DNA from 2 places in the Shewanella submarina genome. Region 2 is predicted to be linked to the other one. Evidence: predicted binding sites of a transcription regulator. Region 2 holds the regulator's gene; the other holds the start of a gene.
What was found. The regulator sigma-54, encoded in region 2, starts transcription at its own class of promoters, with help from an activator protein. The targets are predictions, from matches to a motif close to GTTGGCACGNNNNTNGNNT.
Positions count from the first base shown of each region.

Region 1: the regulator sigma-54 is predicted to act here: its motif matches at 4,285-4,303, upstream of ACFOE0_RS21280 (DUF3192 domain-containing protein).

Region 1 is NZ_JBHRTD010000018.1:951,447-959,106, reverse strand. Features, by position in the region: gene ACFOE0_RS21310 (DUF3549 family protein) at 1-162, shown strand, start outside; gene ACFOE0_RS21305 (DUF3301 domain-containing protein) at 159-548, shown strand; gene ACFOE0_RS21300 (DUF962 domain-containing protein) at 2,100-2,420, opposite strand; gene ACFOE0_RS21295 (GNAT family N-acetyltransferase) at 2,413-3,051, opposite strand; gene ACFOE0_RS21290 (DUF2789 family protein) at 3,179-3,412, shown strand; gene ACFOE0_RS21285 (DUF3192 domain-containing protein) at 3,464-3,850, opposite strand; gene ACFOE0_RS21280 (DUF3192 domain-containing protein) at 3,868-4,242, opposite strand; gene ACFOE0_RS21275 (hypothetical protein) at 4,372-4,689, shown strand; gene ACFOE0_RS21270 (Zn-ribbon-containing protein) at 4,689-5,462, shown strand; gene ACFOE0_RS21265 (pirin family protein) at 5,519-6,349, opposite strand; gene ACFOE0_RS21260 (hypothetical protein) at 6,642-7,660, shown strand, end outside.
Region 2 is NZ_JBHRTD010000001.1:338,207-345,866, forward strand. Features, by position in the region: gene ACFOE0_RS01515 (ArnT family glycosyltransferase) at 1-500, shown strand, start outside; gene ACFOE0_RS01520 (GtrA family protein) at 497-916, shown strand; gene mgtE (magnesium transporter) at 959-2,332, opposite strand; gene ACFOE0_RS01530 (HPr family phosphocarrier protein) at 2,515-2,787, opposite strand; gene rapZ (RNase adapter RapZ) at 2,777-3,628, opposite strand; gene ptsN (PTS IIA-like nitrogen regulatory protein PtsN) at 3,625-4,068, opposite strand; gene hpf (ribosome hibernation promoting factor) at 4,071-4,358, opposite strand; gene ACFOE0_RS01550 (RNA polymerase factor sigma-54) at 4,389-5,864, opposite strand; gene lptB (LPS export ABC transporter ATP-binding protein) at 6,010-6,741, opposite strand; gene lptA (lipopolysaccharide transport periplasmic protein LptA) at 6,738-7,295, opposite strand; gene lptC (LPS export ABC transporter periplasmic protein LptC) at 7,282-7,660, opposite strand, start outside.

The DNA.
Region 1 (7,660 bases), on a different contig from region 2:
GCGCTGGCATTGCAGGAGCAGCACTTTTTCAATCAGATATTTGCTGATATCGTCTCTATTCCGGCGCTGCGTACTGAGATGTTGGGTACCATCCGAAATCCCGACCGCAGCCCTCAGCTTTCTGCCGCCATAGGCGGTTTGTTCAGAGCAACAAGGACATGATGACAGATCTGTTGATAATACTGGGGTTGCTGGTAGTAGCAGCCTTCTTCTGGCAACTTCGCCAAATGGCTGAACAAAGCCGACGTTTCGCTGAAATTGAATGCCAAAAGCAGCGAGTCCAATTGCTGTCCGTGGCGATGGAATCTGCTCGTCCCAGTTTGGGCGGCCACACAGGCCTGTGCTGGAAGGCCAGATTCATGCTGGAATTCAGTACCGACGGTCTGAATCAGTACCGTGCTCATATCAATATGCATGGTAATCGGGTGACCAGGATTGAATGGCCGATATTCCCTGAGCCTGAGTGGCACCAGGCGCCCCAAACACGAGGTAGTATTGGTGGTAGCTGTGGCAGTCGTGGCAACTGCAACTCTGGCCGCTGTAGATAACCACAAATAAGTTGCTGAATAAGAAAAGGGCGCAACCCGAAAGGCTGCGCCCTATGTCTTTTTGTTAGCCATCCTGCTAAGTTTGTGCTCCCTGCTCCATCCTTGCGACTGACAATGCTCCTTGCGTCGTCCCTGTCTTTCCCTGATGTTCCATGTACTTTCGTACTGTTCGTCCCTGAGGCCCTGTCACTCCATGTTCCAGGCTTGCTGCTTCCTTGAGCGTGTCCACTGTCATCCTTGCCAAGACAACCTTCATCCTGAAGGGAATCTCTCCACACATTCCTTTGCTGCCATCCGGTGCAAGTGATTATCCATCCTGGATTCGCCTGTCCGTTGGCTACCTGAGCTTCCTGCTCAGTCTCATTCCGTGAGTTATTGGCTTCCTGCCAGACAACTTCCTGTTGCAGCTCACATCCTGTGATGACTTAAGTTTACGTAAACGCCAAAAGATTTGCCGTTCGCCATCGCTTAATACCCGGTGAAGTTCTGAGCACCCACACCAAACAAAAAACTTAACCATTTGTTTTTAAATAAGTTACTCTCCCGCCGACAGCCATACCTAACAAGAACTAAACCAAACTTCCTACATCTTTGTGGGAAATGTCTTACAAATCAGCGGGTGATATTGAAAATAGCAGCCCGGGCAAGGCCTCTTGGTTAACAATAATTGCGGCCATAGGTTAATGAGATTTAACGCTAAATCTGTGATGGCGACAAAATCAGTAAGGCATTTCAGCGCAGGAAACGGGAACTGGCAGGATCAGTGTGAAATCTGGGGTTCAGGGAGCTGGGGAGTGAGGAGGGATGAGCTTTAATCCTTAAACTTTTAACTGGTCGTTGGGATGTTCGTATTAGCGGCAAAAATGCTGTGTTGCACAGGATTTGAGCATTACCGCCCAGGCCAGCCAATATGCTATCACTCCTTTAACAGACGATAGAAATGAGAAAGGGGCGCGTTGAATAACGCGCCCCCTCATCTTTCTCGTAAGCCGTCCAGCTATTTCTCGTGCTCCCTGCACCATCCTTGCGTCTGCAAATGCGTCCTTAGCATCTTCCCTGCATCCATGATGTCCATGTACTTACGTACTGAGTCCATTCGCTTACCTGTCCGGGTAACATCGTTCCTTCCTGAAACGATTCAGCTTCCTGCCGTTCGAGTCAAAATCCGTTCAGACCCGTTATCCTTTAATCCTTTGCCCTTTTCCCAAGGGATTGCACCATCCTGTGCCTTTCCATATCATCCTTGCGGGTGTGTAAGCCAATTATTGCTGATTTTGGGTATGTTTCAGTCTGTCCTGTGACTGTAACACGACTTCATGTCCTTCCCTGACCGCGACATCCTGTCTTGTTGGCTACCACTTAAGTGTATACAGACCGGAAAATTGCTGATGGCGATTAAATCAGCAGTTAGATTGGAGGATATTTAAAGCAAAACCTATCAAGCTGTTTATTAAGACTTTTTAATTGCAAGACAGCTGTAACCCGAGCTTTTCCAATCTTTTTTCCTACGTCCTTGTAAGAGATCTCTCACAAAGCAAAAAGCAAATTGCCTCACTCCCCACGAATTTTTTTTGTGCGCCCGGTCAACATTTGCCAGAACATCACCCAGTCGCCCATCAAAGAATATAAAGGATATTGAAAAGTCGCGGGTTTATTCTTTTCAAAAAAGAAGTGTCCAACCCAGGCAAACCCATAACCTGTGACTGGTAAAAGCCATAACCAGCCCCAGTTTGCGGTTAAAACAATCCAGGCTAATTCAATCAGGACTAAAGCACTTCCAACAAAGTGCAGCCTGCGGCACACACTGTGACTGTGCTCTTTGAGATAGTAGGGGTAGAAGTCCCAAAAGGAGTCAAATACCGGCTTATTCATCTCTTTGACTCTCATAAAACATCAGTTCACCGGAAACATTGCCGATATTCAGGCTGGCTAAAGGGATAAAACCGTGACGGTTGAACAGATGCGCGTGGGACTCCTGTGACACAAACACACCTATTCCATCCAATTCCGGCTGCTCATCACACCAACTGGTGACTGCATCCAGCAATTTTGCTCCTAAACCTTTTTTCTGCTCAAAGGGGGCGACGCACACAAATTGGATGACGGCACAATTCTTACCGGGCAAATGTTCAAGAATGCTGCTCTCTTTATTCATTAATGCCTGGGTGGATTGCCAACCTGTGCTCAACATCATCTTAAGACGCCAGTTCCAGTAACGTCCCTCTCCAACCCCCGCCTGCTGAGAAAACACGCACACAACCCCAACCAATCTGTCATCTTCAAACAGGCCGACCAGAGTCTGTTCCTGTTGCCACAGGTCATTCAACTCCTCACGTATGGCAGCGCGCAGTTTTTGTTCATACTGGTGCATATCACCTTTGAACAGTGCATCTTTAAAAAAGGGATCATCATGGTACGCGTTGTAGATAATCGATGCGGCAATTCGCAAATCTTCTGCCGTCAGATAAACAGCGCGATAGTTGTCACAAGCTGGCGTTTCCATTAATGATTCCCCCTTCAAGATCACAAAAAATTAACCTATCAGGGAAATTCCTCAGTGTTAAGCACCATTGCATTTTTTTGAGTATGACGGATGCTTAAGCAATAGAAATCACCTAAGGGAGTCAGGTATGGATACAACCCCATCAGATCTCAGCCACCTGTTTGCCCAGCTTGGGCTGGCTGACAGCGACGAAGCTATAGAGTCATTTATTGGAGCCCACAGTATTGAACCCAATACCTGTATCAGCGATGCGAAATTTTGGAGTGATAGCCAGCGGGCATTTATTAAGGAAGCCATGTCACTTGATAACAACTGGACCGAATTATTGGATCAGCTGGATGCCAGACTCCATAGAGAGTGAACCTTGCCGCGTAAACAAGAAAGCCCTGAATCACTCAGGGCTTTTGGTTAATCAGATCTGTTGAAGTGACTGCTCACCCCAACCGATCAGTTGCCCTTGCTTAAACAGCAGGGGCGTACACTCGTCGCGGCTGGTTTTACCATCTTCAGCAGTTCGTTGAGTGCGGTAATACAAGACCACCATCTCCACTCCATCACGACTGAATCCCTCACTGAAGTCCGCTACCCCCATGCGGGATCGAACCTGCTCCAGGCTGTCACCAGGCTGCAATTGTGCAATGTTCGCGCGATTACGTTTCTCAGCTTTTTCCCAGTCACTGTTCCAGCTGTTACCGACTGAAAAATCTGTTCCATCTTTATCGACAACAACCATACAACCACTGAGCCCTGCAGTGAGCAGCGATGCCATGGCCAAAGGCAGTATTAACTTTGTCCTCATATGCGTTTCCCTATCTGTTAGATGCTGTTGTAAGCCCTGTCGCCCCATCCCACCAGCTTGCCCTGTTTAAATACCAGAGCCGTACATTCATCTTTGCTGGTTTTGCCATCGCCGTGGACACGCTGGGTGCGATAAAACAACACTTCAACCAGTCCATTATCCTTGCTGTATGCCTCTGAAAAATCGGCCGTCCCCAAGCGTGTTTTGATCTCTTCAATGGCCACGCCCGGAGTCAGATTTGAGATCAGTTCCCGGTTGCGGTTTTCTTCACTTTTCCAGCTGCTGCCGCCCCAATCGTTATCATGTCCATCTTCTCCGACATTGATAACACAACCGCTAAGTCCAAGACTCACTACCCCAGCAAGCAACAATGGAATAAACTTGGCTTTCATTTAAACGTCCTCTATCTGTTGTTTAATTATCGGTGAAGGCATAAGCATAAACCGCGCCAATAATTAAACCCATGTTTTTATTGGACATTTATCCAAAAGCACAATCCAGCTTGGGAAATATCACCACTCATGAGCCAAATAGACCAAGTCTTGGCCCTTGCCCGCAGTTTGCAACTTGCAGGTAAGCAGCCCAGCATTGCTTTGTTGAAAGCCAAACTTAAATCAGTCCCTATGCCAGTGTTAATTCAAGGCTTACAGAGATTTAAATCACTTTCAGCAGAAGAGTTGGCCGCACTTGTTCCTCAGGTTCCTATGCAGCCAAATGCAGCTGCGGAGCAGAATGAAGAACAATCGGAGCTGGTTCAGCTGCGCGAACAGGTGAAAAAGCTGGAGTCAGCCTACAATGAGCTGGCTCAAAGAGTGGCCGAGCTGGAGCGTAATCACTGATGTTTGTGACTGAACTGCGTTTCGAGTGTTTTGCCGATACCACAATTACCGCAGCAGAAAAGGCGATCAACAATCTGCTGGAAGCCTACCGGGCCAATGGTCAGGTGCTGGGCAGAGAATTTGCTGTGGCCTTTAATGAAGGTGAGTTCAGAGTACGTTTAATGCTCCCGGAAAAAGAGAGCCTGCATTACAGCTTCAACAGCACCTGGGTTAAGATGGCGCTGAAAGAACTGACGGAAGCCAAGATCCTGGCTCCCAGAGAAAAGCTTATTGGTCAGGATATCAACTCTGAAGTGAGCGCCACTGAATTTAGCGACTGGCAAGTGCTGTACACCAGCTATGTGCATATGTGCTCTCCTCTGCGTAGTGGCGATAACCTGCTGCCTATCCCGCTATATCGTATTCCTGCCACCTTTAATGGCGACCACAAACGGGTCATTCGCTGGCAAACTGAATGGCAAGCCTGTGATGAACTGCAGATGGCGGCAGCCACCAAAGCGGAATTTGCAGCACTGGAAGAGATAAGCTCGCCGTCCAGTGACCTGTTTCGTCGCGGATGGGATCTGCGTGGTCGTATCGAGTATCTGACCCAAATCCCCACCTATTACTATCTGTATCGGGTCGGTGGCGAGAATAAAGAAGCTGAAAACAATCGTCCCTGTCCCAGATGTGGCAGCCATGACTGGAAACTGGAAGAGCCACTGCTGGATATGTTCCATTTCCGCTGTGAGTCCTGCCGTATCGTTTCCAACCTATCCTGGGACCATCAGTGAGATAACTGGGCTCACGCCCGGTTATTTATTCCAATCAAAAATAACTTCACTGGGAGCTAAAGATCTATCGCACCAAACCTCCCGGCTTGATAGTCCATCACAGCTTGATGCAGCTGTTCCTGAGTATTCATTACAAAGGGCCCCATGTGCGCAACTGGCTCTCTCAATGGTGTCCCAGAGAAAATCAGGGCGCCACTCTCTACATCGGCGTGCATCTCTATAGCTTGCTGGGGATCCAGCAGTAAAGCTTGTCCGGCTGAATAACCATTGATGCGTCCGGTGTGGATATAAACAAACAGCTTCTCATATTGTGTACGCTCAATCTGAGCTGTGCCTCCGGCACTCAGTCTGATATCCGCCACAGCGGCATCGGATGCCAATGGCCCAACAGGGGACGCAGCGGATTGGTCGGCCAGCACCCAGTTACCAGCCAGTACCTTCAAACTGGCGCCACTGGTATTCTCCAGCACAGGTAAACCTGTCGCCACAGAATCCTGATACCTTGCAGGCCTCAATTTATCCGCGGCAGCCATATTCACCCAGATCTGAAAACCATGCATGCCTTCATTATCAGCTACCGGCATCTCAGAGTGGATAACACCAAAACCTGTGCTCATCCACTGGACATCTCCGCCGCTGATGACTTTACGATTTCCCATCTGATCTTTGTGTTCAAACCCACCTTTGATGATATAGGTAAAAGTCTCAATCCCGCGATGGGGATGAGGCGGAAATCCACCGATAAAATCAGACTCCTCATCCGACTTAAGCTCATCAATCATCAGAAACGGATCGAACATACGACCGCTGAAGTCAGCGACTCTGAAGATGTTTACTCCGTCACCATCCCTTGCTGCATGACTGCGTAGTTCACTGATTACTTTCATCCTAAAACTCCAAAATCTGTAATTGATATCAGTGTAAAAACTCAGGCAAGAGGTTGCTATTGGCATTATCAGTCGCAAGCATTCGGTTAAATCGAATATAAATTGAGCCAATCGCCAAAAACAGTCTATTCAGCTAAAACGTCCATATTGTGACTTGACCCTTGTCAGAGTATTTCCGTAACCTCCGCTTGTTAACAAAACCAAAACAAAAGACTGACTGTTGAAGCTTTATTGGAGTTTTACTCCATGAATGACGCAATCAGACATGATTAGAACAAGGAACCAAACACCTATGCATGAGCACCTCATCCCCCTGATAACCAGTTTAATGCCAGGAGATGCCCGCCTGTATAACCCGGATGTTCATGGAGAATGGGAACACACATTACTGGCGACAGAAGGAGGCACTCATGTTCAGCTGGAACTTGCTTATGTGATAGTTCGTTTTCCGGGCAAGCCCGAAATCTACGCACCTTTTATCGCTCCCGGTGTGTTTCTGCTTCCCCCTGACGGAGAGTATGAGTTTGACATCCAAAAACTGTCTGAAGCAGATGTCATCGACTATGTGGAAAAGAGAAAACGCCGACAAAAATGGCTGCTGACTATTTTTCTATTGTTGGTCCTGACCACAATCCTGGTGCCCATCTGGAGGCAACATCAATGGCAGCAGGATATGGAGCAATTCAACGAAGGCCTTATAAGCCAGCAGTATCAGGAGCAACAAACTGCCCGCTCCTCCAGCAACTTGCTGGAGGAGCTGCAAAGCAAGCTGGATTCAGTGGCAGCATCAGCTGGGGGGTTTGCAATACTGACCAATAGTGACGAAACCTTGAGTGCCACACTCTTGCCCAATCTGACCTCCTTTTACGGTAACCAGCATATTGTTGGGCCCCTGCTGGGTGATCCAGTGGACGAGACCCGGGCTTTTCTCCAGCAAGACTCAGATATAGGCTACAAGCTATTGCTTCAGTGGAATGATTCAGAACAACAATTATTGTTGGGACACTATTATCCACCAGCCCAACCCAGCAACGGTGGCGATGCTTTGCCACCTTCGGAGGCTCCAAGCCTTATAGTGAATGTGTTAAAGCCCGCCACTGATGAGCACATCCAAGAGTTGCTGGACACCATCAACTCGCCATTTATGACGACAAAAGAGGATCTGTTCCAGGTTTACCCGCTACTCGCGCAGGGCTATTACCTTAAGCACTATAATGTTTCCGCAGAGGAGCTAAGAGCAGTTACCGAACATCCAGGCAAAGCGCCAGGAAAATCAATCAATCCGGCAGAAGATATCTACTTCATTTCGGT
Region 2 (7,660 bases):
TTATCTGCTGGATGTTATCGCCATTGCTGCTGTTTACTCTGGCGGGCAACATCCTGCCTGCTTATGTACTCCCGGGTATTCCCGCCATGGCGCTGCTCATTGCCAGAGGCATGGCAGAGGAGCTTGACCTGTGGGCTAAGCGCCTGGCTCTGGGAGTATGTTTACTCCTGGTCGGCGCGGTTGCTGTGGTCAAGCTGCAGACAGCCAAAGATAAAAGTGAAAAATGGCTGCTGGCTCAACGAGAGCAGCCTTTGCCGACTTTCTATTGGCAGTCAGAACCGTTCTCGTCACGTTTTTACACCTCAGGTCAGGCCCAGTTACTGACCTCTGACGACCAGCTCAGAGCACTGTTTGCCAAACCAGGAACGGACAATACAGATGACTGGTACCTTGTCGCAGACAAGCAGGTGCTGGCGACGACTGAGTTGTTCCAGAGCTGCGATTTCGAAGCGGAGAATCGCAAGCGTGTACTTATGTTGTGTCAGAGGGAAGGAACGTGAAGTTGCCTGCTGAATTTGTCCGTTTTGTGCTGGTGGGTGGCCTTGTTTTTTGTTTGGATATGCTGATTTGCCTGCTACTTTGGCAAGTACTGGGATGGCCTGTTGTGGCTGCGAGAGTGGCGGCGTTTGCACTGGCGGCTTTGGCGCAGTGGACTGGCCATCGTTGGTTCAGCTTCAGAGACAGGCAGCAACAAAGCCGGGGAGCGCAGTTGCTGCAAAGCCTGTTACTGGCGAGCAGTGCGGCTTTGGTTAATCTCGGTCTGTTCAGCCTGCTAATTATGTTGCTGCCTGATGAATTGCTTTATTGGGCACTGTCTATGGCGATTGGCGTGTTGGCCGGCATGCTGCTTAATTGGGTGGGCGCTAACAGCTGGGTGTTTGCAAGGGTTGAAGCCGATACTGGCTATGTGCGATAAAAATGGAAACGGCAGCTCAGGGCTGCCGTTTTATTTTCACGATTACATTGCGTGGTTCATTAAGAATAAGGTTGCCAGTCCCAGGAAGGCAAACAGACCAATGACGTCTGTGACTGTGGTCAGTACCATGCCTCCGGCGAGAGCGGGATCGATATTAAAGCGTTTGAGGATGAGAGGGATGCTGGCACCGGCAAGGCCTGCGACCGTCATATTGATTAGCATGGCGCCACCAATCAAACCGCCCAGCGCCATATCGCCCTTCCAGGCCCAGACAGCCAGAAATACCAGGATTGACCACATCATCCCATTGAGGAAACCAATGGCCAGCTCTTTGCCGATAAGCCAGCGGGAGTTACTTTGGCCCACATGACCCAGAGCGATACCGCGAATCACCAAAGCCAGTGTCTGGTTACCGGCGACGCCACCCATGCTGGGCACAATCGTCATCAGTACGGCAATGGTCGCAAACTTTTCCAGCGTGCCTTCAAACATATTACTGACCGATGCGGCCAGCAGTGCAGCAAACAGGTTGATAGTCAGCCAGACGGAGCGACGCAGGGTACTTTTGACCACAGGGCCAAAGGTGTCTTCGTCATCATCCATACCCGCCATACCCATCATTGAGTGTTCGGCATCTTCACGAATAACGTCTACCACGTCATCAATGGTGATACGGCCAAGCAGTTTACCCTCTTCATCCACCACGGGGGCGGATACCCAGTCGTGGCGTTCGAACAGTTGAGACACTTCGGTATCTGACATGTTGACCGGGATGCCTTCCAGCTCGGCATCCATAATTTCACGTACCGATGCATTGGGATTACAGGTCAGCAGATCGGTAATGCGAATACCGCCCAGCAGGTGGTCACGCTTGTCGACAACATAGAGAGTATCAGTCGCTTCGGGCAGTTCCCCCCTTAATCTGAGGTAGCGCAGGATCACATCGATATTGACGTCTGGCCTCAGGGTCACGGTATCCGTATTCATGATACCGCCGGCGGTTTCCTCGGGGTAAGACAGTGCCTGTTCAACCCGGGATCTGTCCTGGGCACTCATGGATTGCAGTACCTGGCGGAACATGGCATCGGGTAGGCTTCGCAGAATATAGGCCAGGTCGTCTGTGTCCATGCCCGCCGTGGCTTTGGCCAGGCGCTCCGGGGTCATCAGACGGATCAGGTGGTCTTTCATATCCTCAGGCAGTTCTTCGAGGATCTCACCGGCCTGCTCCTGATCAATAAGCTGCCACAGGATCTGACGGGTTTGCGGGGGCGATGACTCCAGCACGTGGGCGATATCAGACGCCGCCATGTCGTGCAGCATATTACGTACGTGCACAAACATACCACTGCCAAGGGCATGGTTTAGCTGATTAAGACGCTGTTCGGTCAGATCATTATCCAGAACTTCGATCGGCATGTGATTCCCCCTGATACCGATTCCTTTGACAGAGATTTTTTCTGGTCTGGCAGAAGCCAGCCATGGGCCGGGAGCCCGGAAAGGCTATGCATAATAGCTCAGATGTTGAAATTATACAGAAAAAATCGCTGTGTCAGGCTTATCTGACAGCTTGGGTTCAGCTTGAGAGCTTGATTGGAGGGTTATTTATCTTCTTCAAATCTGGCATTAATCAAGGCGCAGATAGCATCCAGTGCGGCTTCGGCGTCATCGCCTTCGGCGCTGAGTGAGATGGTTTTGCCTTTGCCTGATTCCAGCATCAGCAGACCAAGCACACTGGCAGCACTTGCGGATTTCTCGCCATTTGAAAGGGTGACACTGGCATCAAACTGGTTCGCCAGAATTGCCAACTTGGTGGCAGCTCTGGCGTGTAATCCCAGTTTATTGCAGATGGTGACCTGACGCTCAAGCTTCATCTTGAGCCAGTTCTCTGTGACGAACTTTCACTGTGTGGTGACTTTGGCTTAAACGTTTGGCCAGCTGTTCGGCGATAAACACAGATCTGTGCTGACCGCCGGTACAGCCGATGGCTATGGTCAGATAGCTGCGATTGTTGCGCTCCAGATGAGGCAACCAGGTCTCCAGCAGGTTTTCAATCTGCCAGATAAATTTGTTCACCAGAGTCTGACGGTTCAGGAAGTCCTGCACCGGCTGATCCAAACCGGTCAAAGGTCGCAGGTCCGGCTCCCAGTGCGGGTTTGGCAGGAAGCGAACATCAAACATAAAATCCGCTTCGGTAGGCATACCATGCTTGAAACCGAAAGACTCGAAGGTGATAACCAACTCTTTCTCAACATGCCCCATCAGAATCTGTCTGACCTTATCACTCAGGTCATAAACATTCAGGGAGGAGGTATCGATAAAGTGGTCCATCATCTTGGACAGGGGCATCAGCAACTGACCTTCCAGCTTAATCGCTTCCTGCAGCGAGGAGTGATTGCGGGAAAGTGGGTGTAAACGCCGGGTTTCACTGTAGCGCTTCAGCAGGATTTCATCGGTTGAGTGCAGATAAAAACTGGTAATTTCAGTGTCTTTCAGCGAGGCAAGCTGCTGCTCCAGTATCTTGTCCTGATCTTTCAGGTTACGCACATCAACGCTGATAGCGACTTGATCTGTAGTGCTTTGCAGCTGCTCAAGCAGTGTCGCAATCATGGACAGTGGCAGATTGTCGACACAGTAGTAGCCGAGATCTTCCAGTGCCCTGAGGGCGACAGATTTTCCTGAGCCACTGCGGCCCGATACGATAACCAGTTTCATGCTGTGATAACCCGAAAGAGTTCTGCGTCGTCCTGTGCTTTACGCAGCTGTTTGACGATCTGTTTGTCACTGAGTTTTTCCGCCATAGCAGACAAAGTCGCCAAATGCTCCTGACACTGCTCCGACGGTACCAATAGCGCAAACAGCAGGTCTACTGGCTGATTATCTATGGCATCGAAGGGAACAGGCTCTGTGCATTTAACCAGAACTGCTATGGGGTGCTCTATACTGGAAAGTCTGCCATGGGGGATGGCAATACCGTTTCCGATTCCTGTGCTGCCTACTTTCTCTCTGGCCAGCAAGCTTTCAAAAACTTCCTGTGAGGAAAGGGTAGGGTACTGAGCGGCAATCAGGTTACTTACCAGCTCGAGTACCTTTTTTTTACTGCCCGGAGTGGCACAGGATGCGCACTCCGGCTGCAGGATGGTACGAAGTTCCATCGTTAGTGTTTTGTCAGCTTCTCTTTGTGTTTAATCACCTGACGATCAAGTTTATCGATCAGGGCGTCGATGGCGGCATACATATCGCTATGCTCAGAAGTTGCGAAGACTTCGCCGCCATTTAAATTCAGTTTTGCTTCTGCAATTTGTTGCAGTTTTTCAACGTTCAGCACAACGTGCACATTATTGATCTGTTCAAAATGGCGTTCAAGCTTGGTGAATTTGTTCTCAACATATTCACGCAATGAATCGGTGATCTCGATATGGTGTCCAGTCAGGTTGATTTGCATAGATAGCTACCTCCTTTGTTCCGGGTAGGGTTATAAACTCTTACGCTGGTTGGAAGGCGGAATCAGCATCGCCTCTCGATACTTGGCGATAGTCCGTCTGGCAACGTTTATTCCCTGTTCTGCCAGAAGCTGGGCCATTTTGCTGTCGCTCAACGGCTTCTTCTGGTTTTCTGCCGCCACCAGTTTCTTGATAAAGGCGCGGATGGCAGTGGACGAGCATTCTCCTCCATCTTCAGTACCGACATGACTGGAGAAGAAGTACTTCAATTCGAAAATCCCTCTGGGGGTGTGCATGTATTTTTGGGTGGTTACCCTGGAAATTGTCGATTCATGCATTTCGACAGCTTCGGCGATATCGTTGAGCACCATAGGCTTCATGGCCTCTTCACCGAATTCAAAAAAGCCCTGTTGGAACTGTACAATACAATTGGCCACTTTCAACAGTGTATCGTTGCGGCTCTCCAGGCTTTTAATAAACCATTTGGCTTCCTGCAGATGACCGCGAATAAACTGGCTGTCCGACTGGTTGCGGGTGCTGCGGGCCATGGCGGCATAATGCTGGTTTACATTCAGTTTGGGCATGCAGTCGGGGTTGAGTTCTACCACCCAGCGGCCACTTTTTTTAGCGACCGAGACATCGGGAATCACGTACTCATCATTCTCGCGGCTAACCAGCAATCCAGGTCTTGGATTCAATGTCTGGATAAGGTTGATCGCCTCTCTCAGGTCATCTTCTTTCAGTCGGGTTTTGCGCATCAGGGTACGAAAATCCCGGTTGGCGATGAGCTCCAGGTGCTCTTTAATCAGCAGTCGGGCATTGTCGATATGGGGGGTGTCCGGTGCGAAGTGATGCAACTGTATCAGCAGGCACTCGCTTAGGTCCCGCGCAGCCACACCAACAGGGTCGAAGTGCTGAATACGTTTGAGTACAGCTTCAACTTCGTCCAGCTCAATTTCGTCATCACCCAGAGCTTCCAGCACCTCTTCAGTGCTTTGTGTCAGATAACCGCGTTCATCGATGGCTTCGATAATGGCGGTGGCGATGGCGTAATCATTTTCGGAGAAAGGGGTAAGGTTCTTTTGCCATTCCAGGTGCTCGTACAGGCCTTCGCTGGTTTCTCCCTGAAAAGGCATATCGTCATCGCGCATGGCGGGGCCAGAGGAGACCGGTGCTGCGGTAAAGACCTCATCCCAGGTGGTGTCCATGGGCAGATCTTCCGGCATGGATTCCTGGGTGACGGCATCGGAGGTTTCAACGCTGGAGCTGTCCTGCGCTGTGGCTGAGTAATCTTCCTGGTCGAATTCGGCGGTGTTGTCTGTAGGGTTATCCTCTGACTCGGAGTCGTACTGCTCCTCGTCCATCTCCAGTAACGGATTGGATTCCAGTGCCTGCTGGATCTCCTGTTGGAGTTCCAGTGATGACAACTGCAACAGACGAATCGCCTGCTGCAGCTGAGGCGTCATAGTTAACTGCTGACCCAGTTTAAGCTGGAGTGACGCTTTCATGTTTACCGCAAATCCCTGTTTAGAATATTTTTAGTGGAAATTCTCGAGAGCCGGATTGTCCATTGGCCTGGGAAAGGTGCGTTTCCTTTGTACCTGATATTCAGGCCGCACCTTTCGGGGGCATTCACAGAGGCATACGCCTTAACTATAGCCTGAATTGTTCGCCCAAGTACACTGCACGCACCTGCTGGTTATCCAGGATCTCTGCCGGGGTACCTTCGGCGATCAAATTGCCGTGGCTGACGATGTAGGCATGCTCACACACGTCCAGGGTTTCCCGTACGTTATGGTCAGTGATCAGGACGCCCAGACCACGGCTTTTAAGCTGTTCAATAATCTTTTTGATGTCTATTACCGAGATAGGGTCAACACCGGCAAAAGGTTCATCCAGCAGAATGAACTTGGGGTTGGCGGCCAGGGCTCTGGCGATCTCTACCCGGCGTCTTTCACCACCAGACAGTGCCATCCCCATGGAATCACGGATATGAGTGATGTTGAACTCTTCCAGCAGGTGCTCTAACTGTTCTTCCCGCTGCTCATTGCTGAGGGCTTTACGGGTTTGCAGTACGGCCATAATGTTATCGCGAACAGACAGCTTACGGAAAATACTGGCTTCCTGAGGCAGATAACCGATACCTTTGCGGGCTCGCATGTGCATGGGATCAAGCGTCAGGTCATCATCATTGATATAGATAGCGCCCTTATCACTTTTCACCAGGCCGACAACCATATAGAAGGTTGTGGTCTTGCCCGCGCCATTGGGGCCCAGCAGGCCAACAACCTGACCGGTTTTGACCTCCAGGCTGACATCTTTTACCACCTGACGGTTTTTGTAACTTTTTGCCAGGTGTTCGGCTTTCAGCGTCAGTTCGCTCATGACTCTGGTTGCTCTTTATCTTGCTGTTGTTCGTCAGACTTCTGCCGCTCTTGCTTCACATCGTTCTGGAAGTTTTCAGGCTTAATAACAGTATGAACTCTGTCATCCGGGTTCTGGTTGCCTTCAGCTTTCATCTGTTGCAGCTGAATGTCATACACAATCCGGGGAGCGGTCACTTTACTGCCGTCCTGTTCAATTTCGGCTGCGCCTACAAGGGTCAGTACCCGCTTACTGATGTTGTAGCGGATCTCATTGGCACTGGCCGTCGCAGGGCGGTCATTGTCCAGTGTCTGGGTGTAAGTGGCAGGCTTGCCAGTGGCGATAAGAATCGTTTCGCCATCGCCCTGGCTGGCACTGAGTTCATCCGCGAGAATCTTGATGCTGCCCTGGGTAACTACTACCGGGCCGTTATAAACAACGCGCTTGTTCTTGATATCGGCTTCCTGGCTGCGGGCCGCAATGTGAACTTCCTTGGTGAGGTCGTCGGTAGCAGCAACAGCACCCAGGCTCAGGGTGCAGAGTAAGGCTGCGATAAGTCTGTTAGTTTGGTTCATAAATTCCTGTTACCTGATTCAGCAGCTCTACAGTCTGCGCATTCAGATCGGCATAGAGGCCTGTGCCTTCCACTTTGAAGTTCATTCCATCCACCTGAATCACCCGGTCGGAGCGCATGATCATGGTGTTTAGATCCAGCTGTAAGTAACTGGTTCTCAACTGCTGCAGCGGTTCATTCGGCGTTATGGCGTCGATGATAACATTATTCTGCAGGGTGACTATGTTGTCCTCTTTATCCAGTGCACCTTCGATGGCTGAAATGCGCCAATGGGCGGCGCCATCATCCGGATAAAGCAGGTACACAGGCTGAGTAAAGCGTGTCAGGTTATTGGCTTCAAAGTGCTCCATATGCTCAGCCGACACC